2 linked regions of the Skermanella rosea genome follow. The main gene of each other region encodes a partner of the protein of the gene in region 2 in a complex. Links are inferred from orthologs where the notes say so. Each region holds a gene or a part of one and is shown on either strand. Other genes may lie near its edges.

Region 1 (2,812 bases), 1.0 Mb from region 2 along the record:
TTGCTTTAACTCTTCATAAAGAGGGGTCCTCTAGTCTTTGCGGTGCTGTTATTAACCACGCTAGAGCGGGACGGAACCCATGTTCTTGAGACGGCGGAAGGCTCCGGTAGACGTTATCGAAGGTTCGGTGTTCCGGCGGACCACGCCCGGCAAGATAGTCGAGACCGCGCGCGTGCTGGCGGTTTCCAAGGACAGCGTCGGAATTCCCCATGTCCGTTTCAGCGTGCATTATGAGCGCGTCGATACGGCGGACGAGTTGCGGACCCTGGCCCTCAGCTCCTTTTCCGAACTGTTCAGCGAGCGTGTGCTCGCCTGACCCTCTCCGGCCCGTCCGGGGCGGCGGCGCGGCAGTGGCCGTGCCCCGGTTCGAGCCCCTTTCGTTCGTGCGGAAATCTTAGCCTGTTTGTCCCGAAATCGGTGTGCTATAGAGGCAAACCCGGCGGGCGGGTGTCCAATTTCGCCTGCGCGGGGCTGCCTGTGCGGGCGTGGCGGAATTGGTAGACGCGCCGGATTTAGGTTCCGGTGACGCAAGTCGTGGGGGTTCGAGTCCCTTCGCCCGCACCATCAGGCCAGCCGTACCCGAGGTTCTCAAGCCGCGACCGGCGAGCACCGGTCGCCAACGAAACAGGCTTCCAGTCCAATGCAGATTACCGAGACGAGCGCCGACGGCCTCAAGCGTGAATACAAGGTCGTCATTCCCGCCCAGGAGATCGAGACGAAGGTCAACAGCCGGCTCCAGGAGCTGGGCAGGACGCTTCGGATACCGGGCTTCCGCCCGGGCAAGGTCCCGATGCCCATCGTGAAGCAGCGCTATGCTCAGTCGGTCATGGGCGAAGTCCTGGAAGCGGCGGTCAATGACAGCTCGCAGCAGGCGATCGACGAGCGCGGCCTGCGCCCGGCGCTCCAGCCGAAGATCCAAGTGACCGCGTTCTCGGAAGGCGGGAATCTGGAATACGACATGGCGGTGGAACTGCTGCCGGATATCGAGCCGGTCGACTTCTCCACGATCGAGCTGGAGCGGGTCGTCGCCGAGGTGGACGACAAGCAGGTCGACGAGACGCTGGAGCGGCTGGCCAAGAGCAGCCGCGACTCCCAGCCCGTGACCGAGGATCGCCCGGCCCGCAACGGCGACATCCTGGTGATCGACTTCGCCGGCACCGTCGACGGCGAGGCGAAGCCCGGCATGGACGCGAAGGATCACCGGCTGGAGCTCGGCTCCAACAGCTTCGTCGGGACCTTCGAGGAGCAGCTCGTCGGCTCCAAGCCGGGTGATCACCGCACCGTGACCGTGACCTTCCCCGAGAACTACGCCGCGGCCGAGCTCCAGGGCAAGGAAGCCGTGTTCGAGGTGGACGTCAAGGAGATCCGGGAGCCCGCGGCGGCCGTCATCGACGACGAGTTCGCGAAGAAGTTCGGCGCGGACGACCTTGCCGCCCTGAAGCAAATGATCAAGGACCGCATCGGCCAGGATTACGCCGGCATCTCGCGTTCCAAGGTGAAGCGCACCCTGCTCGACAAGCTGGCGGATACCCACAGCTTCGACGTCCCGGCCGGCATGGTCGACATCGAGTTCGAGACGATCTGGAACCGGCTCCAGGAAGAGCTGAAGCGGGGCGGCCCCGACGCCGAGGAGGCCGGCAAGAGCGAGGACGAGCTGAAGGCGGAGTACCGGGGCATCGCGGAACGCCGCGTCCGCCTCGGGCTGCTCCTTTCAGAAGTCGGTCGCCGCAACAATATCCAGGTGACCCAGGACGAGTTGAACCGGGCCCTCATCACCGAGGCCCAGCGCTATCCGGGGCAGGAACGCGAGGTGTTCGAGTTCTTCCGCAGCAATCCGCGGGCGATCGACAACCTTCGCGCGCCGCTGTTCGAGGACAAGGTCATCGACTTCATCCTCGAACTCGCTAAGGTGAACGAGAAGACCGTCTCGGTCGAGGAACTGGTGCGCGATCCGGACGAGTCCGAGGATACCGCCGCGGCCTGATCGGGCTTTCGGCGGACCGCGCCCGGCGAATCGGGTCCGGTGCGATCGGGTCCGGGCGACCGGGCCCGCGGGACGGGATCGATGGGACGGACGGCCCGGCGGCACCAGCCGGCGGGCCGCCATCAGGGATCAAAGCCCTGGCTGCGGGCCCGAGACCTCGGGCCGCGCGAGGCAGGGAAACGGGAGAGTCGAAAAGAATGAACGATTTCGAGCCGCGGATGAACGCTCTGGTCCCGATGGTCATCGAACAGACCAATCGCGGCGAGCGCGCGTTCGACATCTATTCGCGCCTCTTGAAGGAGCGCATCATCTTCCTGATCGGTCCGGTCAACGACGGCGTTGCCAGCCTGATCTGCGCGCAGCTCCTGTTCCTTGAGTCGGAGAACCCGACCAAGGACATCTCCTTCTACATCAATTCGCCGGGCGGGTACGTGACCTCCGGCCTGGCGATCTACGACACCATGCAGTACATCCGGCCGCCGGTCTCGACCGTCTGCATCGGCCAGGCCGCCAGCATGGGCTCGCTCCTGCTGACCGCGGGCGCGCCCGGCAAGCGGTTCTCCCTGCCGAACAGCCGGATCATGGTCCACCAGCCCTCCGGCGGTGCCCAGGGGCAGGCGGCCGACATCGAGATCCAGGCCCAGGAAATCCTGAAGCTGCGGTCCCGGTTGAACGACATCTATGCCAAGCACAGCGGCCAGACCCTGGACGTGATCGAGGCTGCGATGGAGCGCGACAAGTTCATGTCGCCGGAGGAAGCCAAGAGCTTCGGCCTGATCGACGAGGTGGTGACGAGCCGTCCGGCGGGCGTGGGCGACACGCCGGCGA
Region 2 (6,427 bases):
ACCGCCGCTTGGCGAGCTGGTAGTTGACCATGCGGGACAGGAGATCGGTACGCAGCGGAACGCCGAACACCGCCTCGTCGAGATCGATCTCGCCGACCTCTTCGTTGTTCAGATTCTTGACGGTCGTCTTCATGTCATTCACTCCGTCGGCTCGGCGCCGGTCTCGGCGGCAGGGGCCTCGGGTGCGGGAGCGGCGGCGGCGCCATCGGTCCGGACGCGAAGGGCGGCCGGGAACGGCAGGCCTTCCGGAGCCTTGCGCTTGACGGCATCGCGGACGAGCACCCAGCCGCCCTCGGAACCCGGGACGGCGCCCTTGACCAGGATCAGGCCGCGGTCTTCGTCGACCTGGACGATCTTCAGGTTCTGGGTGGTCACGCGCTCGGAGCCGAGGTGACCGGCCATCTTCTTGTTCTTGAAGGTGCGGCCGGGGTCCTGGCGGTTACCGGTCGAACCATGCGAACGGTGCGACACCGACACGCCGTGGGTCGCGCGCAGACCGCCGAAGTTCCACCGCTTCATGCCGCCGGCGAAGCCCTTGCCGATCGTCGTCCCGGTGACGTCCACGAGCTGGCCCGGGATGAAGTGGGCAGCCGAAATCTCGGCGCCGACCTCGATCAGGGCGTCGGCATCCACGCGGAACTCCACCACCTTGCGCTTGGGCTCCACCTTCGCCTTGGCGAAGTGGCCGCGCTGGGGCTTCGTGACGTTCTTGACCTTGGCGGTACCGGCGCCGAGCTGGACGGCGGTGTAGCCGTCGGTCTCCTCGGTGCGCACGGCGACAACCTGGCAGTTGTCGACCTTCAGCACAGTGACCGGCACATGTTCGCCCTCGTCCGTGAAGACGCGGGTCATGCCGAGTTTCTGCGCGATCAAACCGGATCGCATGGTTTACTTCTCCTTACTAGGGACATCCTCAGGGGGAGAGGTCCCTTACCCCTATTCTTGAAGCACTTGTACCTAGAGCTTGATCTCGACGTCGACGCCGGCGGCGAGGTCGAGCTTCATCAGCGCGTCCACGGTCTGCGGGGTCGGGTCGACGATGTCGATCAGGCGCTTGTGCGTCCGGATCTCGAACTGCTCGCGCGACTTCTTGTCGATGTGCGGCGAACGGTTGACCGTAAACTTCTCGATCTGCGTGGGCAGGGGGATCGGACCCCGAACCCGTGCGCCGGTCCGCTTGGCGGTGTTGACGATCTCGCTGGTCGACTGGTCGAGCACGCGATGGTCGAACGCCCGCAGGCGGATCCGGATATTCTGACTGTCCATCGTCTTCAAAACCCGTTTCTCTGCCGCTGAAGGGGCCGCTCCGGGGAGCGGCCCCTCTTCGTCGGCTAACTCGTTGCGCCCGTGGGGACCAACCCCACAGCGAACCCGAACCGATTTACTTGATGATGCTGGCGACGACGCCGGCGCCGACGGTGCGGCCGCCCTCGCGGATGGCGAAGCGCAGGCCTTCGTCCATGGCGATCGGGGCGATCAGGGTGACGGTCATGGCGACGTTGTCGCCGGGCATGACCATCTCGGTGCCTTCCGGCAGGGCCACCATGCCGGTCACGTCGGTGGTCCGGAAGTAGAACTGCGGACGGTAGTTGGTGAAGAACGGCGTGTGCCGGCCGCCCTCTTCCTTGGTCAGGATGTAGGCCTCGGCCTTGAACACGGTGTGCGGCGTGATCGAGCCGGGCTTGGCCAGCACCTGGCCGCGCTCGACGTCCTCGCGCTTGGTGCCGCGCAGCAGCGCCCCGATGTTGTCGCCCGCCTGGCCCTGGTCGAGCAGCTTGCGGAACATCTCGACGCCGGTCACGGTGGTCTTGACCGTGTTCTTCAGGCCGACGATCTCGATCTCCTCGCCGACCTTGACGATGCCGCGCTCGACGCGGCCGGTCACCACGGTGCCGCGGCCCGAGATCGAGAACACGTCCTCGATCGGCATCAGGAACGGACGGTCGACCGGACGCTCCGGCTGCGGGATGTACTCGTCCACCGCCGCCATCAGCTTCAGCACGGCTTCCTTGCCGATCTCCGGGCTCTTGTCCTCCAGCGCCATCAGCGCCGAGCCGTGGACGATCGGAATGTCGTCGCCGGGGAAGTCGTAGCTGCTCAGCAGCTCGCGCACTTCCAGCTCGACCAGCTCCAGCAGCTCGGGGTCGTCGACCATGTCGACCTTGTTCAGGAACACCACGATCGCCGGGACGCCGACCTGGCGGGCCAGCAGGATGTGCTCGCGGGTCTGCGGCATCGGGCCGTCGGCCGCCGACACCACCAGGATCGCGCCGTCCATCTGCGCGGCACCCGTGATCATGTTCTTCACGTAGTCGGCGTGGCCCGGGCAGTCGACGTGGGCATAGTGGCGGTTGGCCGTCTCGTACTCGACGTGCGCCGTCGAGATCGTGATGCCGCGGGCCTTCTCCTCCGGCGCCTTGTCGATCTGGTCGTACGCGGTGAACGTCGCACCGCCCGTCTCGGCCAGAACCTTGGTGATCGCCGCCGTCAACGAGGTCTTGCCGTGGTCGACGTGACCGATCGTGCCGATGTTGCAGTGCGGCTTGGTCCGCTCAAATTTCGCCTTCGCCATGGTCCTCAGTCTCCATAATCTATCTTAGTCACCGGCAGTTCACTCGAGAGCCTTACGCCACCCTGGCGCGGACCTCATCGGCGATGGCCTGCGGCACCGGTTCGTAGTGGTCGAATTGCATCGTATGATGCGCGCGGCCCTGGCTGATGGACCGCAGGATATTGGCGTATCCGAACAGGTTTGCAAGCGGAACCAGGGCGGTCACCGCCGCCGCGTCCCCGCGCTGGTCCACCTGCTCGATCCGTCCGCGACGGCTTCTCAGGTCGCCGATCACGCCGCCGGCGAAATCCGCCGGAGTGACGATGTCGACGCTCATGACCGGTTCCAGCAGCACCGGCCCCGCCTTGCCCAGCGCGTCGCGGAACGCCGCGGCGCCGGCCAGTTCGAACGCCAGCGCGGAGCTGTCGATGTCATGGCGCGCACCGTCCAGCAGGCTTACCGCCACGTCGGTCACCGGGAAGCCGGCGACGACTCCCGCGTTCCCGGCCGCCTCGACGCCCTTCTCGACGGCCTGGACGAATTCCTTCGGCAGGACGGCGAAAGCCACCCTGCTCTCGAAACGGACGCCGCTCGCCGAAGCGGCCGGCTCGACCGCCAGCCGCACGCGGGCGAACTGGCTGGCGCCCCCGACCTGCTTGCGGTGGGTATGGTCCACCTCGGCCCGCTGCGAGACGGTCTCGCGGTAGGCCACCCGTGGGCCGCCCACCTTGGCATCGACCTTGAATTCGCGCTTCAGGCGGTCGGCCAGGATCTCCAATTGGAGCTCGCCGGCGCCCCGGAGGACGGTCCGGCCCGGCTCCTTGTCCGCGGCGACGGCGAAGGAGGGATCCTCCTGCGCCATGCGCCGCAGGGCGGCGGCCATCTTCTCCGCGTCCGCCCCGGTCCGAGGCTCCACGGTGACCTCGATCAGGGGCTCGGGAAACTCGGTCCGCTCCAGCACGATCGGGTGCGACGGGTCGCACAGCGTATCGCCCGTGGCGGTATGCTTCAGGCCGGCGAAGGCGATGATGTCGCCGGCGATGGCCTGCTTCACATCCTCGCGCGCGGTGGCCTGCATCTGCAGCATCCGGCCGATCTTCTCCCGCTCGCCCTTCAGCGGGTTCAGTACCGTCCCGCCTACCGCCTGGGTGCCGGAATAGACACGGGCGAAGGCCAGAGAGCCCGCGACCGGGTCCGACATGACCTTGAAGACCAGGGCGGAGAACGGCGCGGCGTCGTCCGCCGGACGGACCGCCTCGTCGCGCCCCTCGCCTTCCGTGCCCCGGATGCCGCCGATGTCCGCCGGGGACGGCAGGTAATCGACGATAGCATCCAGGACCGGCTGGATACCCTTGTTGCGGAAGGCCGAGCCGCACAGCACCGGCACGAACTCCGCCGCGCAGGTGCCCCGGCGGATCAGCGCCTTCAGCGCCGCCACGTCCGGGACGGTCCCGGCCAGGAACGCCTCGGCCGCCTCGGTATCGACCTGGACCGCGGCCTCGACCAGCTTGGCGCGGTACTCGGCGACCTGCGCTTCCAGGTCGGCCGGGATCCCGGTCTCCTGGAACGAGGCGCCCAGCCCGTCGTCCTGCCACACCAGCGCGCGCTCGCCCAGCAGGTCGACGACGCCCCTGAAGCCGTCGCCGCCGCCGATGGGCAGCTGCAGGAGCAGCGGGGTCGCGCCGACCCGATCGGCCAGCATGCCGATGGTGCGGAAGAAGTCCGCGCCCGGCCGGTCCATCTTGTTGACGAAGCACAGCCTCGGCACGCGGTGCTGGTCCGCTCGCCGCCAGGCTGCCTCGGACTGCGGCTCGATCCCGACCGCGGCGTCGAACACCGCCAGCGCGCCGTCGATCACCCTCAGCGTCCGCTCCACCTCGACCGGAAGGTCGACATGGCTCGGCGTGTCGATGATGTTGATGCGGTGGCCGTTCCAGAAGCAGGTGGTCGCCGCCGACGTGATCGTGATGCCCCGCTCCTCGTCCTCACCCGCCCACGCGGCATCGGCGCCGGAAGCCGCGGTGGTTTCCGCGGGCTTCCCGGACCGGCCGGTGTAGTAGAGGATCCGCTCGGTGGTCGTCGTCCGACCGGCATCGATGTGAGCCATGATGCCGATGTTGCGATACCGGTCGAGCTGCGTGGAGCGTGACATGTCGAGTTCTCGGACTGCTGTCTGGTCAGATCGCCGAAGCGATTACCAACGGTAGTGCGAGAAGGCCTTGTTGGCCTCCGCCATGCGGTGGGTATCTTCGCGCTTCTTGACCGCCGAACCACGCTGGTTGGCGGCGTCGAGCAGCTCGCCCGACAGGCGCTCGGTCATGGTGTTCTCGGACCGGGCGCGAGCGCTGTTGATCAGCCAGCGGATGGCCAGGGCCTGGGCGCGGTCCGAACGGACCTCGACCGGAACCTGGTAGGTGGCACCGCCGACGCGGCGCGACCGGACTTCCAGGTGCGGCTTCACGTTGCCCAGGGCATCGTGGAAGACCTGGACCGGGTCGGCCTTGGCGCGGCCTTCGACGCGCTCCAGCGCGCCGTAGACGATCGCTTCCGCGACCGACTTCTTGCCGTCCAGCATCAGGCAGTTCATGAACTTGGTGAGGACGCGGTCGCCATACTTGGCATCCGGCAGAACCTCGCGCTTCTCCGCGCGACGACGACGAGACATTCTTCAGGATCTCCTTACTTCGGACGCTTCGCGCCGTACTTCGACCGGCGCTGCCGACGGTCCTTCACGCCCTGGGTATCGAGCGAACCGCGGATGATGTGATAACGGACACCGGGAAGGTCCTTCACGCGGCCGCCGCGGATCATCACCACCGAGTGTTCCTGAAGATTGTGGCCTTCACCCGGGATGTAGCTGGTAACTTCGAAGCCGTTGGTGAGGCGCACGCGGGCGACCTTACGAAGCGCCGAGTTCGGCTTCTTCGGGGTGGTCGTGTACACGCGGGTGCAGACACCACGCTTCTGCGGGCACTCTTCCAGTGCCGGCACCTTGTTGCGCGCCGCCAGAGGCTGGCGCGGCTTACGGATCAACTGACTGATCGTCGGCATCAGAGCCCTTCTTCCATTAAGTCCCGTCGTCGGCAAACCAGATGCCAGACGATGCAAAAACCCGCCGTCGAAGCGTAAACTCCGCCTCGTGCGGGTAAATCATCAAACGCCGTCCGAAAAAGCTCGGGTGCGGCTATGTCAGGTCGGAGCCTCAAGGGCGGCAGCGTCTAGCCCGCGAACGGTCTACTACCTGCCTCCCGAAAAGGTTCGCGGATAATAAGGATGTACCCACCCACCGTCAAGCATCCGTAACAGATATTTTACCCGGCAGTCTTATGGCGGATGGCCATACCGGTCGGCCGCCGCATCGCCGTAAGGAGGCAGGGGCCGGAAGTCTTCGACCCGCGGCGCCGGCCAGGCGCCGCGATCGGACAGGATAGGGAGTAATGCCCGCAGATTTTGCGTACCCGGCGGTCGACCCTCTTACAGGTCCGGAAATATGCCGTAATGACGATGGCAGAGTGAACCGTCCTTCGGACATTATCAGGGAAAGAGATCATGACGGTCCGCCCGCGCGCGGCCAGAGATGAAGTGTGGGATCCAGGGATGGCGAGCAAATTGCGACTTCTCATTGCAGAGGACGATGAACTCGTCGTCATGGGGTTGACAATGGTGATCGAGCAGCTGGGCCATCAGGTCTGTGCGACTGCGCAGACCGCCGGACAGGCCGTCGATCTGGCCGAGTCGAGCGGCCCGGACCTGGCCCTGGTCGACGTGGCGCTGGCGGACGGAACGGATGGGCTCGCGGCGACCCGGGAGATCTCCGGCCGGCTGGGAGTTCCCGTCATCGTCTGCAGCGCCCATGCGAGCCCCGCCGACGCCTAT

What was found.
Region 1: the proteins of rpsG (region 2) and tig are in contact, whole or in part, in a crystal structure (PDB 3GTY), measured with the Thermotoga maritima proteins. The link is inferred for Skermanella rosea from one-to-one orthologs. Residues at the interface, in WP_004081843.1 of Thermotoga maritima: Lys34, Lys52, Lys55, Glu59, Arg62, Gln63, Glu66, Asn67, Lys69, Val71, Arg95, Ala109, Lys110, Lys111, Gly112, Arg113, Pro114, Glu117, Glu121, Ile124, Ala125, Tyr127, Asn128, Asn129, Thr130, Gly131, Lys135, Asp139, Arg142, Met143; in WP_004081061.1 of Thermotoga maritima: Glu122, Val124, Val129, Leu130, Tyr133, Glu188, Gly259, Ile262, Tyr263, Glu266, Ser270, Glu273, Gln274, Glu277, Arg308, Gln311, Ile312, Ser315, Tyr316, Glu325, Arg329, Arg336, Leu363, Phe366, Trp367, Arg373, Leu377, Arg381, Leu384, Glu387.

The regions. Positions count from the first base shown.
Region 1 is NZ_CP086111.1:2,313,572-2,316,383, forward strand. It holds tig (trigger factor), read left to right. Parts: upstream 1-640; coding sequence 641-1,984; downstream 1,985-2,812. Other genes in the region: JL101_RS10540 (hypothetical protein), read left to right, coding at 86-316; clpP (ATP-dependent Clp endopeptidase proteolytic subunit ClpP), read left to right, coding at 2,182-2,812. UniProt on the Bacillus subtilis protein: Involved in protein export. Acts as a chaperone by maintaining the newly synthesized protein in an open conformation. Functions as a peptidyl-prolyl cis-trans isomerase.
Region 2 is NZ_CP086111.1:1,270,632-1,277,058, reverse strand. The notes cover bases 3,482-6,427. They hold rpsG (30S ribosomal protein S7), read right to left. Parts: upstream 5,217-6,427; coding sequence 4,746-5,216; downstream 3,482-4,745. Other genes in these bases: JL101_RS05875 (response regulator), read left to right, coding at 6,149-6,427; rpsL (30S ribosomal protein S12), read right to left, coding at 5,231-5,602; fusA (elongation factor G), read right to left, coding at 3,482-4,703. Outside these bases: rplD (50S ribosomal protein L4), read right to left, coding at 1-133; rplC (50S ribosomal protein L3), read right to left, coding at 139-885; rpsJ (30S ribosomal protein S10), read right to left, coding at 958-1,266; tuf (elongation factor Tu), read right to left, coding at 1,382-2,572; more of fusA, read right to left, coding at 2,625-3,481.